DNA from 2 places in the Streptococcus sp. Marseille-P7375 genome. Region 1 is predicted to be linked to the other one. Evidence: riboswitches for the same ligand, from Rfam matches in the RefSeq annotation. Region 1 holds a riboswitch; the other holds the start of a gene.
The links. Region 1 has a riboswitch for preQ1 ahead of FZ954_RS04535 (QueT transporter family protein). Riboswitches for the same ligand answer to the same signal wherever they lie in the genome.
Positions count from the first base shown of each region.

Region 1 (10,827 bases):
TGTTATCTATGTCCATCTAGAGAGCTTCCAGCAGTTTCTGATTGATTATAAACTACAGATGGAGGGCAAGGAATACGAAGTTACGCCTTTCCTTAACTCCCTTTACCACTCCAACTCTACTTTAGCCTTTTCAAACATCTTTAACCAGGTCAAGGCTGGAAAGACTTCCGATGCTGAGACCATGATTGAAACAGGTCTCTTTGGTCTTAACCAAGGCTCCTTCATGGTAAACTACGGCGGTACCAATACCCAGCAAGCAGCACCTTTTATTCTATCAAAAAATGGAGACTACACATCTGCTGTTTTCCATGGAAATACAGGTAGTTTCTGGAACCGCAACACCGCCTACAAACAATGGGGCTATAATTATTTCTTCGATGCGTCCTACTTTACCAAGCAAGACGAGACCAACTCCTTCCAGTATGGCTTGAACGATAAAATTATGTTCAAAGATTCCATCAAATATCTGGAACATTTACAGCAGCCTTTCTATGCCAAATACATCACCGTCTCTAATCACTATCCTTATACGACCAGCTTGATTGGCGATGAGATTGGTTTCCCACTGGCAGATACCAAAGACGAAACCATCAATGGCTATTTTGCAACAGCAAACTACCTCGACTCCGCTGTCAAAGCCTTCTTTGACTACCTGAAAGAATCTGGACTCTATGAAAATTCAATTATCGTCCTCTACGGCGACCACTATGGAATTTCTAATTCTCGTAATCCAGCTCTGGCACCTTTGATCAATAAAAACTCTGAGACTTGGTCTAGTTATGACAACGCTATGTTACAGAGAGTGCCATACATGGTCGTGATACCTGGAATGGAAAAGGGAAAAATCATTGATACCTTTGGCGGACAAATCGATATGCTGCCAACCTTGGAGCATTTATTGGGAATTGACTCTAAAAATTACCTTCAAGTCGGGCAAGACCTCCTCTCATCTCAGCACCAGCAAATCGTGGCTTTCCGCTCAACCAATAACTTTGTAACACCAAAATACACAAGTTATAGCGGCCGCATTTACAACACACAAACTGGGGAGGAGATCACTCTGCCAGACGAGTCAACAACAGCTGAACTAGAAGCTATCCGAACAGCCGCAAATACACAGCTGAAGATGAGCGATGCTATTCAGACAGGGGACCTATTCCGCTTTTACACGGGCAATAACCTAGGAAAAGTCAATCCTGATGATTACAACTACATCAACTCGTTGAAAGCCCTCAAGGCCATTGAGAAAGAAAAAGGCGACCAATCAACTAGCCTTTATTCAAAACGTGGCGGTGTATCCTCTGTGGATCTCTTTAATTCACCAAGTTATCGAGCACTTCACCCAGAACAATTTCACTCTAGCACTAGCAGCGAATAGGGAACTAGCGGAGAGTCCTCCAGCTCTTCTAGCTCCTCCAGTTCAAGTGCCAGTCCCTAATCTATGAGGCTACTCAACTCTTCCTAAAACATTGAAAATGTTTTGGGGAGAGTTTTTATTTTTGAAGCACAAAAAAATTGAAGACTTAAGCTGCAAAGCCGTCTTCAATCTTTTCTTATTTTTATTCATATTATGCAATCACTTCAAAAACGGAAGCGGTCAGATTCTCCACATAGAAGGGTCTCTTATGACGACTATTTCCGATCAATAAACGTAGATGATCCGCATTCTCAAGGTAATAGGGCAGGCCACTTGCATTAAAAATGATTTCATAATGTTTTTCATCTTTAATCTCAAAAATGACGATACCACTGCCAGCAAAGGCTTCTCTTACAAAGACATGTTTGTAAATCTCTTCATAGGTTTGATAAGAAATTTCCTTCTGACTTGTCTTTAAGTGAATGATCTGCTTGATATAGTCAATACTCTCCTGATGTTGGCTAATCAATTCCCAATTCACTTGGTTGACAGCATCGGGAGCATTATAGCTATTCATGGCTCTGTCACGGTCGCTAGGCAGGACTTGGCCCTCTTCGCCTGTTCCTACTAGTTTTGTGCGGGAAAATTCTTGGCCCAATTCCATAAATGCCATTCCCTGCATGAGCAAGTTCATAGCTGTTGCCAGCTCAATTCTTTTGGTCCGAGTGACCTCATCATCATCTGGGTGCAAGTCAACCAGCAAATCATGCAGGTTGAAATTATCATGCGCCTCCACATAATTCAGAACCTGAGTTGGTGTCAAATAGGAGCCTAACTCACTGCTGCCCAGAATGGCTTTGGCTATGATATCTTCAGTCGCTTGTCCGCTCACATAACCAGCTTTCAGACCACCGTAGACTTCAGCACCCTTTATCGCATCGCGCTGGGTATCATTGAAAAAGCCAATTCGCGGCAGTTGATAAGCATTGTCTTTCTTAGCCTTGTCCTCTGGCATCAGGCCTGTTCCCATATCCCAACCTTCACCATAAAGCAAAATCCGTGGATCAATTTTATCCATTTCTTCTCGGATGATATTCATGGTGGTGACATCATGGATTCCCATCAGATCAAAACGGAAGCCATCCACATTGAATTCTTCTACCCAATAACGAAGGGAATCAATCATGAATTTGCGGAACATTTCATGCTCACTGGCCGTCTCACTGCCGACACCTGTACCATTTTGGAAAGAACCGTTTGGATTCATTCGGTAGTAATAATCGGGAACCGTTGACTGAAAGGCTGAGTCAAAGGTCGAATAAATATGATTGTAAACCACATCCAAGGTCACAGAAATCCCTGCATCGTGGTAAGCCTGAATCATGGTTTTCAAATCTCTAATGGCCTGACCTGGATCATCTGGATTAGAAGAAAAACTGGTTTCTGGTGCATTGTAGTTCTGTGGATCATAGCCCCAGTTATAGGTAACTTGGCCATTTTCATCATAGTCCTTATGGCGGTCAGAAACCGGCTGGAGCTGCACGACATTGATACCTAGATTGCGAATGTAATCAAAAGTAGTCTGGTCTCCCTGACTATTTCTAGTGCCACGTTGACAAGCACCTAAAAAAGTCCCTCGCAAATGCTCTGCGACCCCTGAACTAGGCGATTTGCTAATATCTCGGATATGCATCTCATAGATGACCGCCTGATTTGGGTTATCTAAACGCCAGGTTGCCTCCTTGCCTTGACATACCTTAAAACCAGCAACAGTCTTGTCCTGTTCGGCAACAATAGCTGAGCGCTTGCCATCTGGACTGGTAGCGATTGTATAAGGATCGCGCGTCAAAAAATGCTGGTTTTCAAAATGAACATGATACTGGTAGGCCTTGCCAGCTAAATCTTCTGGCACTTCCACCGACCAAACTCCGATTGTATTTTTAGCATGATCGTGCGAGTAAATTTCGCCCTTTTCCATAGGGAATTCTTTATAAACAGCTGCTTGATTATCGGAAGTTCCATAGACTAGCAATTCAACCTTTTTGGCTGTCGGAGCCCAAACTTTAAACTCATTTACTTGCCCCTGCAGACGATGCCCAAGCCAACCTTGGTAGCCCCAGCATTCGTCAAAATAATCCGACCGCATAGCCACATCGAAATTATGGGGACGTCGCCGCGAATATTGGTGGCTCGTCGTCGCCGCTTGCAAGGAATAGTAGACCTGATGATCTCCTTCAATCAACCAAACCTCTGTGGGCAAATGAACTGGCAATAAATCAATGTGGTAGTCGCAAGATTGGCTGGACCAGTCTGAACGCTTGACAATCACATGAGCCTGACTGAGAGGTTCCCAACTTTCAAAAGATAGTTCTCCCTGGATACCAAAATAATCTAGTTTAGAAAAAGGTGCTTCTTTTCCCCACTGATCCGTCTGCCACTGCCACAAATCATAAGAAAAGTAATCTCCCTTGGGATTGTGGTAATGAACAATGACTTTATAGTCTATCATTTTCATTTATCTCTTCATTCTAATTTTTCTAAGGAAAGAGCGCTCTCATCGATTTCATCTATATTGGCGAAAAACTCCAGATGATTGTGCAAAACTTCCAATTCTACTGGTGTATCTCCTCCGTACTCACCGTCCAGATTCAACATAAAGGGTGCTTTTTTATCCAATACTTTTAGCTTCAATTTGCTGGTTTTCAGATATTCAACATTAGCATCCGTCACATGTTGGCCACCATTAATTGCTTGTATGATGAGACTAAGCATATCAAACAACTTAGCCGTTTTTACAAGAATCAAGGTGAAATTTCCATCGTCCAGTTTGGTATCTGGCGCTAGTTTTTCAAAGCCTCCGATAGAATTGGTCAAGGCTGCAAAGACAAGCGAAATCTTGCCCTCAAAAACACCATGGTCATGCTCAATCCGTACCTTACGGGATTTGGAGCGTGGCAGCATTTTGGCTCCTTCGGCTACATAAGCCAGATAGCCTAGACGGGTCTTGACTTCACTAGGGACACTGTAAGTCAGCTCTGTCAGCGTACCCGCCGCCGCAATGTTGATAAAGTATTTGCTGCCATAAGCCCGACCGATATCCATCTGAATCGTCTGATTTTTCTCGATAATTCGAGCTGCAGCCACTGGATCTCCCATGGGAATTTTCAAGGCACGCGCATAATCATTGGTCGTACCAGTTGGAATGAAAGCCAGCTTGGGGCGCACATCTAGGCCCGCAACCCCATTCACTACTTCATTGATGGTCCCATCTCCACCAGCTGCTATAACTAAATCAAAACCTGCTCTTGCTGCTCTTTCAGCTTCTCGCTGAGCAGAGAAAGGCTCTGGAGTCGTCTGATAGGCACTGGTCTCATAGCCAACATCTTCCAAGACATCCAAGACTTCGGCAATATTTTTTTTGATAATTTCCTGCCCAGAAGTTGGGTTATAAATTAATCTTGCTTTTTTTATTTTATGTTCCATACTCAGCCTCATAAGCTATCTAGCCAGTCCTCATCTCGAATCTCGATCCCAAGTTCTTGAGCTTTGGTCAATTTGCTGCCGGCATCGCTACCTGCCACCACCAAATCTGTCTTTTTAGACACACTTCCAGCAACATTTGCGCCCAAGCTCAGCAATTTTTCTTTAGCTTGATTCCGTGTTAATTTTTGTAATTTTCCGGTCAATACGACTGTTTTGCCAGCGAGAGCGGCATCGGCTGCCACTTTCTCCCCCAGATAGTCTAGGTTAACGCCAGCTTCTTGTAATTCTTGCAGCAGAAGCTGACTGCCTTCCTGCTCAAAGTAAGAATGCAGACTCTGAGCGATAACTGTCCCCAAGCTGTCAATGGAAGATATTTCCTCTTGACTGGCCTGTGACAACTTGATCATATCGTGGAATTTCTCCATCAAAATCCGACTAGCCTTGCTTCCCACGTGACGGATTCCCAGACCAAAGAGCAATTTCTCTGCTGAATTTTCCTTAGAAGCTTGAATGGCATTATACAATTTATTCGCTGATTTTTCCTTAAAGCCGTCCAAGGTCAGCAAATCTTCTACAGAAAGTCGATAAATTCCAGCCACATCCTTGACCAAGTTCTTATCAAAGACCTTTTCGACCACTGCTGGACCAAGGCCAGTAATATTCATAGCATCCCGGCTGGCAAAGTGAATCAAGCCTTCCTTGATCTGGGCTGGACAGAGGGGATTGATGCAGCGCAGAGCCACTTCGTCCTCGAAATGCACCAGCTCACTCTCACAGCTCGGACAGTGACTTGGTATTTTCAAAGCCTCCTCTGAGACCCGCTTGGACTCCACCACTCGCAATACAGCAGGAATAATATCTCCTGCCTTATAGACGATAACGGTGTCTTTCTGACGAATATCCTTCTCTGCAATATAGTCCACATTGTGCAAAGTTGCTCGGCTGACAGTCGTTCCCGCTAGCTGCACTGGCGTCAGATTGGCTGTCGGAGTCACAACTCCTGTCCGACCGACTGTCCAGTCAACAGACAAAAGCTGTGCTACCTTTTCCTCAGCTGGAAACTTATAGGCGATGGCCCACTTAGGTGCCTTGACAGTAAAGCCAAGCTCCTCTTGCACCGCCAAGTCATTGACCTTGATGACAATACCGTCGATCTCATAAGGCAGACTGTCCCTCTCTTTGGCAATCTTTTCGATAAACTCCCAAACGGCATCGATAGAATTTGCTAGAAAATGAATCGGATTAACTGAGAAGTCCAAAGAAGCTAGCTTGTTCAAAACTGCTTCTTGGCTGCCAGCCTCAGTCGGACTGGCTTCTTGGTAGAGGAAGGTTGCTAGATTACGCTTGGCCACAACTGCTGTATCCAACTGGCGTAAGGTTCCTGCTGCCGCATTTCGAGGATTGGCAAACTCAGGCTCACCGTTCTCCTGCCGCAGCTGATTGACCGCATCAAAGGAAGCCTTGGGCATGTAGCACTCTCCGCGAACCGTAATGTCTAGCGGTTCTTTCAAGGTCAGGGGAATATCCTTGACCCGCTTGAGGTTTTCAGTGATATTTTCACCAACAGAACCATCTCCCCGAGTCGCTCCTGCTACCAAGATTCCCTTTTCATAAGTCAGGGAAATAGAAAGCCCGTCAATCTTGAGCTCACAAATATAGGAAACCTGAGGAAATTCCTTGCGAATCCGCTGGTCAAAAGCCATTAATTCTTCACGTGAAAAAGCATCCTGCAAACTAAAGAGAGGATACCGGTGTGGATATTTTTCAAATCCTTCTAAAATCTTCCCACCCACCCGATGGGTCGGGCTATCAGGTAGGATATCAGTTGGGTACTTTTCTTCTAACTCCACTAACTCACGATAGAGTCTGTCATACTCACTGTCCGATACACTTGGCCTATCTGCCGTATAATACTCATGAGCGTATCGGTTAAGCAATTTGACTAATTCTGACATTCTTTCTTTCATACTTCTATTTTATCACAAATACACAAAATCTTCCTCTATTTGTCCCGAATTCTCACTAAAAAAGAGGACAGAAAAAGAGCAGAAATTCCGCTCTCTGCTGTCTTATTTTGTTAAATCAATCCTTTTTGCAATCTGGTTAATAAGGATAGCTCCAACTATCAAGGAAGCAAATTCTCCAATAGCCGTTGTGAACCAAGTCAGGAAGAATGGCAAGCCTTGCAAGAGATGTAACTCTGCAGCGATTGTCACCATCGAAATAGAGAAGAAAATAGCAAAATAGAAATGATCCAAACGAAGCAAATCTTTGATCAGGTATTGATTCTTATAACGACTGAAAAGATAGACACCTAGTGATAGGAAGACTAAAGTTGACCAACCGCCGACAAAGACGTCAATGATTCCAAAGCTATAGAGATTGGCAATCATACAGCCGATGGTCACTCCCATGATGTATTTACGATTATAAAAGGCCATAAAGTTCATCATTTCAGAAATTCTGAACTGGTAAGCACCATAGCTGATAGCATTTAAAGGGGGCGTAATCGTAAGGGCTACATAAATAGCAGCAACAATGGCAATCTGAATCAAATCACGGACTGATAAGTTTTCTTGTTTCATGTTTTCTCCTTTAGCGCATGAGCGCGTGTAATATGCTTGGCGAAAGAAGCTAAGCGCCAAGGGTTGCGTCAGACGGGAAAATTATCTCCTCAAAATCGACAACTTCACTAGTATAGCATAAATCCTAGAAATGTGATAGACTATGCTTATGAAAACTTTGATTAAAAAATTCTTTGACAATGAGGTTCTATCCTATCTTTTCTTTGGTGTGGCAACCACTCTTGTCTCCGTTGTCAGTCGGATGCTCTGCTATGAATTGACAGGAAACGAATTACTGGCTACGATAATCGGTGATATTTTAGGTATTCTCTTTGCCTTTGTGACCAACGATACCATCGTTTTCAAGCAGAAAAGAAAAGGCTGGCCACTACGATTGGTCAAATTTTTCACAGCCCGACTGGCAACTATGGCCTTGAATTTGCTGCTAACCTTTATCTTTGTCACTAGCTTCCCGCAGATTATTGGTCAATTCGTCCACAACGATATTAAGATGGTCAACACCATTGAAACTCTGATAGCTCAAGTGCTGATTATCGTTCTCAACTATGTCTTCAGCAAAATTTTTGTCTTTAAAAACAAGGCAAAATAAAAATAGCTCGGCTTATTTCTCCTATAAAAACAAATCTGGACCAGATAATTCTGATCCAGATTTGTTTTTATTTTTAGACTTCCAAACTGGGATTTTCAGCTGTCAAGTGGGTAATATCACCCTTGACACCAAAATAGTCCTCAATCAGAGTCTGGAGTTCAGTCATAGCTGCTTGAGCACGCGCCGCCTGCTCTTCGTTGATGGCCTCGATAACCAAAATGGCATACTTGGTATCTTCCGTCAGCATGGTCCGCTGCGCTTCTCGCCAGTTAAGGCAACGGCAGACCGCTCCCTCTTCATCATAGTAGATGATTTCTTCTGCCAAAGCTGGTGCATCAGTCTCAGCTCCCAGTGGAAAGAATGCTTCGCCACCCTTAGCCTTACCCAAATAAAGACCACCGATAATCTTGTCCAAATCCTCTCCGCCACATGGAACCGCATAAGAGAGGGAAACACTATTATAAATATCTACTAAGGGATTGATGGGGTTGAATTCCCGTCCTTGACTGACCCGCTTGAGTAGGGCTTCGATAGAGGAACGCGCTCCTTTTTTGGTCTTAAATTGGCTGAAAGCCTGCCGCCACTCCTGAATAACATCATTCTGAGTGAAATTCTCATCTGGAATAAAGTCTGCTGCTCGCTTTGCGCCCTTATCCAGCAGGGATTTGAAATATGGGTCCTTACTTTCATCAACTCTATTATCCAGCCCCTTGACCACTAAGACACTAATCTGCGCTTCTGGAAACAAAGCCCAAAATTCATTTTCAACTGTAATTTTCATGTTCTACCTCAATAATTTCTTTTCTGACCTTTTTTGACCAGCTCCCAATCCTTTGTAATATTCTCTCGGACGCGAACCAGCAACTTTTCTAACTCTTTTCGCTCAGTTTCTGAAAATTTTTCCAACGCCACCTGTTCCGAATATTCGTTTTCCGCTAAGATAAGAGGATAGAGGGCCGCCCCCTTTTCGGTGACAAACCATTCCTTGTTCTTGCGGTTATTGGCAGCTGGCCGCTGTTCCAGTAAGCCTTTGCTTTCAAGCTTCTTGACTGAACGAGCTACCGTTGAGCGATCCACCTTGAGCAAGTCTGACAGCTCCTCCTGGATAATCCCAGGATTCTCCGCAATCCGCACCAGATAGAGATACTGCCCCCGCGCCAAATCTATGTCACGAAACTCAATATTAGCAATGGAATCCAAAGCCCGAGCAATTATTCCAATCTCACGTAAAATTGACATACCTCCTCCTTCTGAAGATAGTATAACAGATTTTTGTTGCAAATGCAATAAAAATGTTTAAAAATACTTATCTTAGAAAAATTCTATATAGAACTAAACCTCCGCACAGAACTCTTCCGCCTTTCCCTTATCCAGACCATCAAAAAAGAGGCTAGGAAAAAGTCTTAGCCTCACTTTCTGTTAGAAATAGATGCTGGGAAGGTTAGCTGACTGCTTGTTAAGTAATCTCTTGATATGTTTTGATAAAGGTCAGTACAATCACTAGCTAAATTCTCTAGAGTGTAATCTTCACCTTTAAAATCCATTAGTGTGGCCTTATTACTCACATCATGTAATACTACAATATCAAATCAGCTTGAGAAGAGCATAGAAAAACCACCTGGAGTCAAATCAGGTGGAAATTTTCGGATAGATATTTATTTACTAATGCCTCGTTTTTTCTTAACATATTGCTTATACATTTTTGACTTCTTTCCATACCACTCTTCGATAGTATAGCCATACTCTTCACGGTATTTCTCTTGATTTTTATTGACTTCATTAAGATTAAATAATGTAGAGAATGTTGATTTACTCAATGATATTAAGATAATAATGAGAAATATTGGAGCGATGGGTAATAAAGCCAAAAGTAAATGAGCAAGTAAATTTTTAAACCCTGAAATAAGGATACCCGCAATAAAATTTATAAACCATAAAGCCAAGATAACATTTGTATATTTCTTTATTTTCTCCTTGTCAATATCAAAAACTCTAGTATATGACTTTGTTATGAGACTATAAAAAATATAGATAACTGCTACAGAATAAGCTAGCCAATAAATAATCCGAATGATTAAAAAAGGAACAAAGAATTGCAAGCCTAAACATAGTCCAAAAATGCTTAAATGAATAAGAGTGAATAAGACGAGTAAATTGAGTATATAAGCATAAATTCTATTTCTTTTTGAAATGATATAAATAATCATATACATCGCCCAATAAACTAAAAATAAAATACCAAAAACCTTTTCTGGGATAATTAGTTGATACTCTAACTCAGTAAGTGGCTGCAAAAAAGTTATACTATTCTTACTCATATATGTTCCTAAACCAATCGCAAGCCATGGAGCAAGTATACATAGACCAAGAAATAATGGTATTACGAAAATCATTACTAATATATTCCATCGTCGCGTTGTTTCTAGTGCATCATTAATATCTTTTTGTATCTTATCCATTTATTTTCTCCTATTTGATTCAGGTTCCATTGTAAAATGGGCTACCATCACCATAAAAATCGAGTGGGTAAGCCAGCATTGACTAAACTTCCTGATCCAACGATTCTTTGTATCTTTTCGACTCTTTCCCATACCACTCTTCGATGGAGTAGTCAGATAACTGGCGGTAATCTTCCAAATATTTTTTGAGATAGTAGCCTTGAGAATTGTTCACACTTAAAACATACAGAAAGTAAAGGAAGGGGACAAATAATATTGGATTAATGGCTATAAAAATTGAATGAAGGGTACCATTTTGCTGAATAAGATCCGAGTTTGGGAAAAAGATACGGAAAATGACTATTAGGAACAGGA
Region 1 covers NZ_CABPTR010000001.1:867,336-878,162, forward strand. Annotated here, with positions in the region: gene FZ954_RS04515 (LTA synthase family protein) at 1-1,378, shown strand, start outside; gene pulA (type I pullulanase) at 1,569-3,866, opposite strand; gene FZ954_RS04525 (diacylglycerol kinase family lipid kinase) at 3,881-4,840, opposite strand; gene ligA (NAD-dependent DNA ligase LigA) at 4,849-6,807, opposite strand; gene FZ954_RS04535 (QueT transporter family protein) at 6,910-7,425, opposite strand; PreQ1 riboswitch class II at 7,423-7,545, opposite strand; gene FZ954_RS04540 (GtrA family protein) at 7,574-8,014, shown strand; gene FZ954_RS04545 (B3/4 domain-containing protein) at 8,088-8,795, opposite strand; gene FZ954_RS04550 (MarR family winged helix-turn-helix transcriptional regulator) at 8,804-9,253, opposite strand; gene FZ954_RS04555 (hypothetical protein) at 9,670-10,473, opposite strand; gene FZ954_RS04560 (hypothetical protein) at 10,556-10,827, opposite strand, start outside.

Region 2 (10,827 bases), 350 kb from region 1:
CCCATCCTTTCTTTGATCAAATGCAACTGGAACAAAGTCTCTTCATCCTCAACATCTGTCCCCCAACGTTGCAACATCTTTTTGAAACGGATATAAGAATAGGCATATTTGCCTAGATTAAATGCACAACCAAGCAGCCAAATGGTAAAGAATATTTCAAACCAAGGTAGACCTAGAAAAGTCTCCCAGAGATTTACCTGGCTAGCTTTTTCAGCTACTTGAGAAACAGCCTGCCCTCCACTTGTCTGGCCAGCTCTAACAGCTGTCTGAACAGTCGCCCCAGTACTCAGCCGAATCAAACCAGAGCCAAATTGAGGACGGATTGGGAATAGAAAGCTCAGCAAAATTAAAAACCAGATAAAATACTTGACCTTGACTGAAATCTTGCTCTTAAGGATTGCAAAAAGAAGGCTCAAAAACAGAACCAAGATCGAGGTTGAGAAACTGGTTAAGAGGAAAGACAAAAGGAACTGTTTCATGGATACTACCTCATCTTACTCTTTCTGATTCAGTAAATTACGCAACTCATCCAGTTCATTTTCTGAAAAGGAATTGGATGAAAAGAGAGTCTTGACAAAGCCTCCCATGGAATGTCCGCTGTAGCGCTTCAAAAAGTCTGACGTCTCTACTTCTAAATATTCCTCTTCCGAAATTAAGGCCGTATACTGCCTTTCACGTCCCTTGCGAACACTTTCTAAAAAGCCCTTTTCCGTCAAGCGAGCTAAGACTGTCAATAAGGTTTGAGGCTTCCAATGGTTATCTTCACCCAGCTTTTCCATGATTTGGGCAGAGGTCGTTGGATTTGGCAGGTGCCAAATAATCTTTAAGATGGCAAATTCACCATCTGGTAAACGTTTAATTGAATGATTCATTGTATTTCCATACTTTCTAAAGTTTTCTTCTAGTTTTATTCTACACATGTCTAATAAAAAAGTCAATCATTATGTAAAAAAGAGCTGGAAATCGCTATTTCCGCTCCTTTTTAGAAAAATAAACTCAGCAAAGTCAACATTGCCAAACCACCCTGCTTGAACAAAATTTTCGGATCGCTAGTCACTGCACCGTAAGCAGCTACCAAGATGATATAAACCATAAAAATCCCCAGCCAAACTGGACTAGGCTGCACAAAAGCCGCAATCAAGACCAAAACAGCTATCAGCCCGTTGTAAACTCCTTGGTTTTTGAAAAGTGTATTGACCGACTGCTGCTCCAACTCCTCTTGAGGCATACCAAAGACCCGTGCTGTCGTAGCTGAGGTCGTTGCGATGGTCTCTAGGTACATAATATAGAAAAATTCCAAGGCAACCAAGCTTGCCAAAATCAGTGTAAAAACAGACATTTTCTTCTCCTTATAGTAATTTATGATGAAAAAAAGTATAACATATAGCAAGAAAAAGCGCTAAAATTTAGTTCCAATAAAATGGACAAAGTGTATTAAAATGTTTTATGATACTTTTTTAAAATAGGCGTAGCAAAACTCAGCATTTTCTGATTAGATGTGATACAATCTTTTTGAAAAATGGAGGTAAATTATGTTAACCTATGATTTAATTGTCATCGGCTTTGGTAAGGCCGGTAAAACATTGGCGGCCAAAATGGCGGCCCAAGGAAAAAAAGTTGCTTTGATTGAGCGAAGCAAGGCTATGTACGGGGGAACCTGTATCAATATCGCCTGCATCCCAACCAAGACCCTGCTTGTTGCAGCTGAAAAAGGTCTGGCTTTTGACCAAGTTATGGCTGAAAAGAATGCTGTGACCAGCCGTCTCAACGGGAAGAACTACGCAGCAGTCAGTGGCGCTGGTGTCGACATCATTGATGCGGAAGCTCATTTCCTTTCCAATAAGGTCATCGAAATCACAGCTGGCGATGAGAAAGAGGAACTGACTGCTGAGACTATTGTCATCAATACTGGTGCTGTTTCCAATGTCCTGCCGATTCCAGGACTGACTGAGACCGAGCATGTCTATGACTCAACTGGCATCCAAAATCTGAAAGAACTTCCTAAACGCTTGGGAGTTCTGGGTGGCGGTAACATCGGCCTAGAGTTTGCTGGGCTCTACAACAAATTGGGCAGCCAGGTGACTGTGCTAGATGCTGCTCCTGTCTTTCTCCCTCGAGTAGAGCCTTCTATCGCTGCTCTAGCTAAGCAATACATGGAAGAAGACGGAATCCAACTCCTGCAAAATGTACGTACCACACAGGTTAAAAATGATGGTGCTGAAGTTGTCGTTGTGACAGAGGATGGAGAATTCCGCTTTGATGCCCTGCTCTATGCTACTGGCCGCAAGCCTAATGTTGAAGCACTACAGTTGGAAAATACTGACATTGAGCTGACAGAGCGCGGAGCTATCAAGGTTGATAAACACTTGGAAACATCTGTACCCGGCGTTTTTGCAGCGGGCGATGTCAATGGCGGTCTGCAGTTCACTTATATCTCACTGGATGACTTCCGCATCCTTTATAGCTATCTGGCTGGCGACGGCAGCTACACACTGGAAGACCGTAAGAACGTACCTACCAGCATGTTCATCACACCGCCTTTAGCTCAAATCGGATTGACTGAAAAGGAAGCCCTAGAGCAAGGACTGCCGATTGCAGTTAAGGAGATTCCAGTCGCAGCAATGCCTCGTGGTCATGTCAATGCTGACTTGCGTGGTGCTTTCAAGGCTGTTGTCAACACTGAGACCAAGGAAATCGTCGGAGCGACTATCTTCGCAGCTGGGGCTCAGGAAATTATCAATATCCTGACTGTAGTCATGGATAATAAGATTCCTTACACCTACTTGAGCAAGCAAATCTTCACTCACCCGACTTTGGCTGAAAACCTCAATGATTTATTTGCTATTTAATGTTAAGCCCCTGATGGGGCTTTTACAATCCCTACAAAAATTCAACTACATTTCAACCTCTTTTTGTGGTACAATAATGCTAGTTTATTTTAAAAAGATTGAGGAAAATTATGTCTGAACTGTATGATATTACGATTGTCGGCGGCGGTCCAGTTGGCCTATTCGCTGCATTTTACGCTCACTTGCGCCAAGCCAAGGTTAAAATCATTGATTCCCTGCCTCAGCTGGGTGGTCAGCCAGCCATTCTCTATCCAGAGAAGAAGATTCTGGATGTGCCGGGCTTTACTAATTTGACTGGCGAAGAGTTGACTCAGCGTCTGATTGAGCAGCTGGAGACTTTCCAGACTGAAATCTGCCTCAACGAAACGGTTCTGGATATCGTTAAATCTGATGATGGCTTCATCATCACGACTTCTCAAGCCCAGCATCAGACCAAAACCATTATCATCGCCATGGGAGGTGGCGCCTTCAAACCGAGAGCTTTGGAGCTAGATGATGCTGAAGCCTACAGCAACCTCCACTATCACGTTTCAAACATCAGCCAGTACGCTGGTAAAAAAGTTGTTGTTCTTGGAGGCGGTGACTCGGCTGTTGACTGGGCACTAGCTTTTGAAAAAATCGCAGAAACCAGCCTGATTCACCGTCGGGATAACTTCCGGGCTTTAGAGCATAGTGTGGAAGAACTCAAGGCTTCTAGTGTTGAGATTAAGACACCATTTGTACCTAGTCGATTGGTCGGTGAAAATGGCAAGATTACCCACTTGGAAATCAGCCAAGTCAAAGGAGAGGATAGTCAGCTTTTGCCTCTGGATCATCTCTTTGTCAACTACGGTTTTAAATCCTCTGTCGGTAATCTCAAAGATTGGGGCTTGGAGCTCAACCGTCACAAGATTTTGGTCAATAGCAAGCAAGAAACTTCCGTGCTAGGAATCTATGCAGCCGGCGACTGCTGCAGCTACGAGGGGAAGATTGACCTGATTGCAACTGGGCTGGGTGAGGCACCTACTGCTGTCAACAATGCTATTAACCATATCTATCCTGAGCAAAAAGTCCAACCCAAACATTCTACAAGCCTATAAAAAAACAGCTGCCGAGCTTAAGCTCAGCAGCTTTTATAATTCATCTGCGATTTTATTGATTTTTCTCAAGCGATGATTGACACCGCTCTTAGTTAGAGGCCGGCTCAAACTATCAGCTAGCTGCTGGATGGAGTAGTCCGGATGCTGGATACGAAGTTGAGCCACCTCCTGTAGGTCTACAGGTAAACTCTCAATGCCGATATTATCGCTGATTTTGGCAATATTGTTGATGGTTTTCATACTGGCTGTGACCGTACGAGCGATGTTCGCTGTCTCCGCATTATTGGCACGATTGAGGTCGTTGCGCGCTTCCCGCATGAGCTTAAGAGACTCGAACTCAGCCATGGCCTCCATAGCACCGATGACAATGAGAAAATCCATAATATCCTCAGCCCGCTGCAGATAGGTGACAGCTCCCTTCTTGCGCTCAATGGTCTTGGCATCCAGCAGAAAACGCTGCATCAAGGCAGCTAAATCCTCAGCATGATCCAGATAAACGGACAGAATTTCCAGCTGGTACTTACCTGAGTCTGGCTCTCGCATGCTACCATTTGAGAGGAAGGCTCCCCGTAGGTAGGCTCGGCTGGCTTCGTCATCTGATAAAATGGCCTGGTCAATCCCTGCCTCAATACCAAAAAAGGAGTCAGCCAAGTGCAGGTCAGAAAGGATTTCTTCCACTTTCTGATCCAGAAATACTGTATAAACGCGATTCTTGCGCAGATTAGTCTTCTGATGATGGCGGATTTCTGACTTGACCTGATAAAGGTCCGACAGCAGCTCATAGAGATGGCGAGCAATCTTAGCATTTTCTGTTGAAATGGATAAGGTAAGGCCGGTCGAAGAAATTCCCAAACTACCAGCCATCTTAATGATGGCAGCCAACTCGTTTTTGTCTTTTACAGATAAGCTTAAAAGCTCTTCTTTTACTTTTACTGTAAAGCTCATTTGCGCACCTGTATAATCTTCATCAATTCATCAACAAGTAACTCTCCGTCATGGAAAGCCCCGCCATTTTCCAAACGAAGGAAATTCGATGAAATAACACGCGGAACTTGCTCCTGCAGCCCTCGAAAATTATGCTCAACCTGAACCAGATATTCATCAAATTTATTGCTGTTCATATACTCACGCGGAACTGGCTCGATATTGACCAAGACGGTATCAATGAACTTTTTGCCCAGATGACGATGCAATACTTGAACGTGGTCGCTATCTGAAAAGTGCTCGGTTTCGCCGCGCTGGGTCATAATGTTGCAGACATAGGCTACTTCTGCTTTAGTATCTAAAATGGCTTGGCCAATTTCTTCGATTACGAGGTTTGGCAAGATGGAGGTAAAGAGAGAACCCGGTCCCAGCACCACCATATCGCTATCCAAAATACTCTGGACTACCTTTCTACTCGCAACAGGCTTTTCATCATCATAGGTATTGGTCACATAGACCCGCTCTATCATGCCAGCCTTACTGGCCAGATTACTCTCACCGACAACTTCCGTTCCATCTGTAAACACAGCATGCAGAGTCAGTGGTGTGTCGCTCGAAGGGTAGATTTTACCTGTCGTATGGAAAAACTTAGTCAGAAGCTGCATAGCGTTATAAGTAGAGCCCTGCATTTCGGAAATGCCAGCAATAATCAGATTCCCCAAGGGATGACCTGCTAGAACGCCGTCTCCTTTGGCAAAGCGATACTGGAAGACCTTCTCATAAAACTTTGGCATATCAGACATAGCCACCAAAACATTTCGCAAGTCACCCGGCGGCGTCAGCTGCTGGATGTTTTTCCGCAGCTCACCAGAACTACCGCCATCATCTGCAACTGTGACAATAGCTGTGATCTCTACATCCTTTTTCCGCAGGCTGTTTAAAATAACTGAAATTCCTGTACCGCCGCCGATAACTGTGATTCTTGGTTTTCTCATGAGCGGTTCACCGTTTCCTTCCGACGATTTTTGTCGCGATGACTGGCATTGACTGGCCAATTTTTCGCTAAATCATCAGCCAAACGCTGTGCAAAGGCTACACTACGGTGTTGTCCGCCCGTGCAGCCAACTGCGATAGTCAGCACAGACTTTCCTTCCTTTTGATAGCCGGGCAAAATCGGCTCAATCAAGCCCAGCAGATGCTTGTAAAATTCTTCTGACTCCGCATGGTTCATGACATAGTCAAATACATCCTTATCCAATCCTGTCTGATTGCGCAGCTCAGGTTTATAGTAGGGATTAGGCAGAAAACGCACATCAAAAACCAAGTCTGCATCCAGAGGCAAACCATATTTAAAACCAAAACTCATAACCTCTATGCGGAAACTGTGCAGATCAGCCTGATTTGAAAATTGTTCAGAGATGGTCTTTCTTAGCTCCCGTGGTGTCAGTTCCGTCGTATCTACAACATTTTGACTGAGATTTTTCAGAGGGGCTAAGAGTTCACGCTCCAGTTTGATACCATCTAAAATTCGCCCGTCAGCTGCCAAAGGGTGACTGCGTCTAGTTTCCTTATAGCGAGCCACCAACTCCTTGTCAGCCGCATCTAAAAATAAAATTTTAAAATCGATTTCCGTGCTTCTTTCTAGCTCATCCAAAATATCCTGAATCTCCAAAAAGAAGGAGCGACTCCGCATATCAACAACCAGAGCCAACTTATCATTGTCCTTTGTCCCTTCGACCAACTGCAAAAACTTTGGTACTAGGGTCGGCGGCATGTTATCAATGGTAAAATAGCCCAAATCCTCAAAAGACTGGATAGCGACAGTCTTTCCGGCACCGCTCATTCCTGTCACAATCACTAATTGAATCTTGTGTTCAGCCATTCTTTCTCCCTTCGTCTAACATTTTATTACTAAAAAAGGACGGGAAACTTCTCCCGGTCCCAATCATTTATTCTACAATCTCAGCAATGACTTCGATTTCGATTTTTACATCACGAGGCAAGCGAGCCACTTCTACTGCCGAACGAGCTGGAAACTCGCTCTTAAAAGCTGTTTTGTAGACTTCATTAAATGGCACAAAATCATTGATATCACTTAGGAAGCAGGTTGCCTTGATCACATGGTCGAAATCTGTTCCAGCCGCTTCCAAAATGGCTCCTACATTTTTTAAAACTTGCTGGGTCTGCTCTTCAATCGTTGCACCTACAATTTCTCCTGTCTCTGGTGATAAAGGAATCTGACCACTTGCAAATAAAAGGTTGCCTACGATTTTTCCTTGAACATATGGTCCGATTGCTGCCGGTGCTTTATCTGTTTGTACTATTTTTGCCATTGTATTCTCCTCATTTCTTTTATCTTACTTATTATATCATAAAGTCAAAAGCCTGACTATTCTTGTCCTCCTTCCCATTGACTTTTAGGAAATTTTTCTTTATGATAGTAAATGCATAATTCAAAACACTTGTTTTGGACTGGTTCGCAAACTTCCCAGTATAAAAAACTAAGTACCCTTATATTCTAAAGTAATGTAATTGCGCATAGTTTTTTTCTGGTGTCCTGCCACTTTGGCAGAACTAACTGAGAGGTTGAGACTGAGGTTTCAGCCTTATTTTATTTCTCAAAAGGAGGACCTATGAAAAGAAAAGTCATTATTGACTGCGACCCCGGCATAGACGACAGCCTAGCCCTACTCTATGCCCTGCAACACCCTGACTTAGAGGTCGTCGCTTTGACCATAGTCGCTGGAAATGTCCCACTGGAACTTGGTCTTGAAAATGCCTTTAAAATCCTAGAAAGGCTCAATCGGCTAGATATTCCAGTCTATGCAGGAGCCGATAAGCCCTTGGTTCGTGACTTCGTCTCCGCTCAGGATACCCACGGCATGGATGGATTGGGGGAAAGCGGAATAGCAAGAAGCAGTTCCACCCAAGCCCAGCAACAAGCAGCTTATGACTATCTGGCAGACTATTTCCAGAAAAATAAAGATACTTCTATCATTGCACTGGGGCCTTTGACCAATATTGCCTTGGCTCTTAGGAAAAATTCTAACCTTGGGCAACATCTAGACCGATTTGTCAGTATGGGCGGCAGCTACAAATCGCACGGCAACTGTTCACCCGTAGCGGAGTACAACTACTGGTGCGATCCGCATGCAGCCCAAGAAACCTACGAAAAACTTGGAAGAAAGATTGAAATGGTCGGTCTAGATGTCACGCGAAAGATTGTCTTGACGCCTAATCTCTTGGAATATATGCGTTTTATCAACCCTGAAGTCGCTGACTTTATCGGAAAAATCACGCGTTTTTACTGGGATTTTCATTGGGAGTATGAACATATTATCGGCTGTGTCATCAACGATCCATTAGCCGTTGCCTATTTTCTGCATAAGGACCTTTGTCAAGGATTTGACTCCTTCGTCGATCTCGCAACGGAAGGCATTGCCATGGGACAAACGCTGGTTGATGCCTATCATTTTTATGGTAAGCAAGCCAATGCTAAGGTGCTGACCCAAGTAAACACCCACCTCTTCTTTCAGGATTTTCTCTCCGTGATACTCAACACTTCAAAGGAAATCATCTACCAAGATCTAGAAACTTTAAATTTAGGATAAGATTATGAAAAAAATAACACCATTTACCATTACATTTACAGCTATCTGCATCGCTCTAAACTATATCGGTGCCAACATCGCCCTTTTTCTAAAACTTCCTGTTTATTTGGATACTTTTGGAACGATATTAGCCAGCCTCATTTTAGGACCTATTTTCGGAGTAGGAACTGCGATTGCCAGTGCTCTTATTAGCGCCTTTACAACAGACATTTCTGCTATTTATTTCTCTCCAGTAGCCATTCTTTTGGCTCTTCTTGTCTCGGTCTTTTTCACTTCTGATTCAAAACCAAGACTAAACCTCCTCTGGAAAACGGTTCTAGTCTCTCTGCCAGCTACTGCTTTGGCCTCTCTGATAACCGTCATTGTCTTCAAAGGGATCACTCCGAGCGGCTCTAGTATTATCGTTCAAGGTTTACACGGTTTAGGCCTAGATCTGATCACCAGCACCATCATCGTCCAAGCGCTAACCGACTATGCAGACCGCCTCATCGTTATTGGGGTCAGCCTCGTCTTCATCCCACAACTCAAAAAAGTCATCCCAAGAATCTTTGCAAAATCCAGCAATGCATAAATCAAAAGAACTACTCAGAAACCATGATTTCGAGTAGTTCTTTTGATTTTAACATTTGTTTTTTTATAAGTTTTTAAGGTTAAGTTTAAGTTTAAAAAAGGAGTAGGCAGACTCTTCTTGAGTCCAAGCCTACTCACAAGCTACAATCTGAGATTAATTGCGTCCCTTGAGAACAGCCTCAATGATTGCCATTCTGACAAAGACGCCATTTGTCATTTGTTCTACAATTCGAGATTTTGGAGCCTCAACCAAATGGTCTGCAATTTCTACATCGCGATTGACAGGCGCTGGGTGCATCAGGATTGCAGTATCCTTCATACGATCGTAGCGCTCTTGCGTCAAACCGTGGAGTTTATGATAATTTTCCTTAGAGAAAATGGAGTTGTAGTCATGTCGTTCGTGCTGTACGCGCAGGAACATCATGACATCCACTTGGTCAATAACTTCGTCAATCGTTACGAACTTACCATAGTCAGCAAATTCCGCACTTCTCCACTCATCTGGACCAGCAAAGAAAAGCTCAGCACCGAGACGTTTCAAGATTTGCATATTAGACTTGGCTACACGTGAGTGATCAAGGTCACCAGCGATAGCTACTTTCAAACCATCAAAATGACCGAATTCTTGGTAAATTGTCATCAAGTCAAGTAAACTTTGGCTTGGGTGCTGACCAGAACCATCACCACCATTTACGATAGAAGTTGTAATCGTTGGGCTTTCGATCAATTCTTTATAGTAGTCCACCTCAGGGTGACGGATGACACAGACATCTACACCGAGAGCTGACATAGTCAAAATCGTGTCGTACAAGGTTTCTCCCTTGTTAACTGAGCTTGTCTTGACATCAAAGTCAAGCAGGTCGCATCCAAGTTTTAATTCTGCTACTTCAAAAGCCTTGTGAGTCCGAGTTGAAGATTCAAAGAAGAGATTTGCAACGATATGCTGCTCATCATAATGAACCTTTGCGCCGTTTTTAAATTCAATCCCGCGCTTGATCAAAGCCATTACTTCTTCGTTCGTAAGGTGTTCCATAGATACAAGATTTTTAAGTGCGATTTGATTTGATGACATGATGTTATACTCCTTTTTTATTAAAAACTTTGGACAAATGTAGCAATCTCGTCAGCCTAATTTTTAGGTTCTGGCAGGATGAGGTAGAGGGCAATTCCGAGAACAGTTGACAAGGCAACTCCTGAAACTTGCAGACCTGATAGTTGCAGGGTCAGACCACCGATACCAGATACCAGAACGACACTGGCAATCAGCAGGTTCTTTTTGTTGTCAAAATTGGTTTGGGCTTCAATCAGAATTTTCAAACCGCTGGAAGCAATTACCCCGAAGAGGGCGATGGAAATGCCACCCAAAACTGGACTTGGAATTGATTGGAGCAGGGCGGATACTTTCCCGACAAAGCTCATGACAATAGCCAATACAGCAGCACCAGCAATCACATAAACACTGTAAATTTTATTGAGCGCCATCACCCCGATATTTTCACCGTAGCTGGTCACTGGCGGAGCACCAAAGATACCCGCGATAACCTGAGCCAGACCATCTCCAGCTAAAGTCTTATCCAAACCAGGCTCTTTAAAGAAATCTTTGCCTGTCAAGCTATTCAGAACCATAACATGCCCAAAGTGCTCTGTCATCGTTACAAAGGCGATCGGCGCCATTGTTAGGATTGCACTTGGATACAATTTAAAATCATAATCTATAAACGGAAGATTCATTGGCGGAACGTGGAACCAAGAAGCTTTTGTCACGTTAGCAAAAGAGATAATCTCCTGACCTGT
Region 2 covers NZ_CABPTR010000001.1:521,379-532,205, reverse strand. Annotated here, with positions in the region: gene FZ954_RS02725 (M56 family metallopeptidase) at 1-479, opposite strand, end outside; gene FZ954_RS02720 (BlaI/MecI/CopY family transcriptional regulator) at 495-872, opposite strand; gene FZ954_RS02715 (DUF1304 domain-containing protein) at 983-1,339, opposite strand; gene FZ954_RS02710 (FAD-containing oxidoreductase) at 1,533-2,849, shown strand; gene FZ954_RS02705 (NAD(P)/FAD-dependent oxidoreductase) at 2,960-3,928, shown strand; gene whiA (DNA-binding protein WhiA) at 3,962-4,873, opposite strand; gene FZ954_RS02695 (YvcK family protein) at 4,870-5,847, opposite strand; gene rapZ (RNase adapter RapZ) at 5,844-6,734, opposite strand; gene FZ954_RS02685 (RidA family protein) at 6,802-7,185, opposite strand; PreQ1 riboswitch class I at 7,319-7,363, shown strand; gene FZ954_RS02680 (nucleoside hydrolase) at 7,486-8,463, shown strand; gene FZ954_RS02675 (LytS/YhcK type 5TM receptor domain-containing protein) at 8,468-9,034, shown strand; gene FZ954_RS02670 (aspartate carbamoyltransferase catalytic subunit) at 9,188-10,105, opposite strand; gene FZ954_RS02665 (uracil-xanthine permease family protein) at 10,162-10,827, opposite strand, start outside.
Region 2: another riboswitch for preQ1. It lies ahead of FZ954_RS02680 (nucleoside hydrolase); the one in region 1 lies ahead of FZ954_RS04535 (QueT transporter family protein).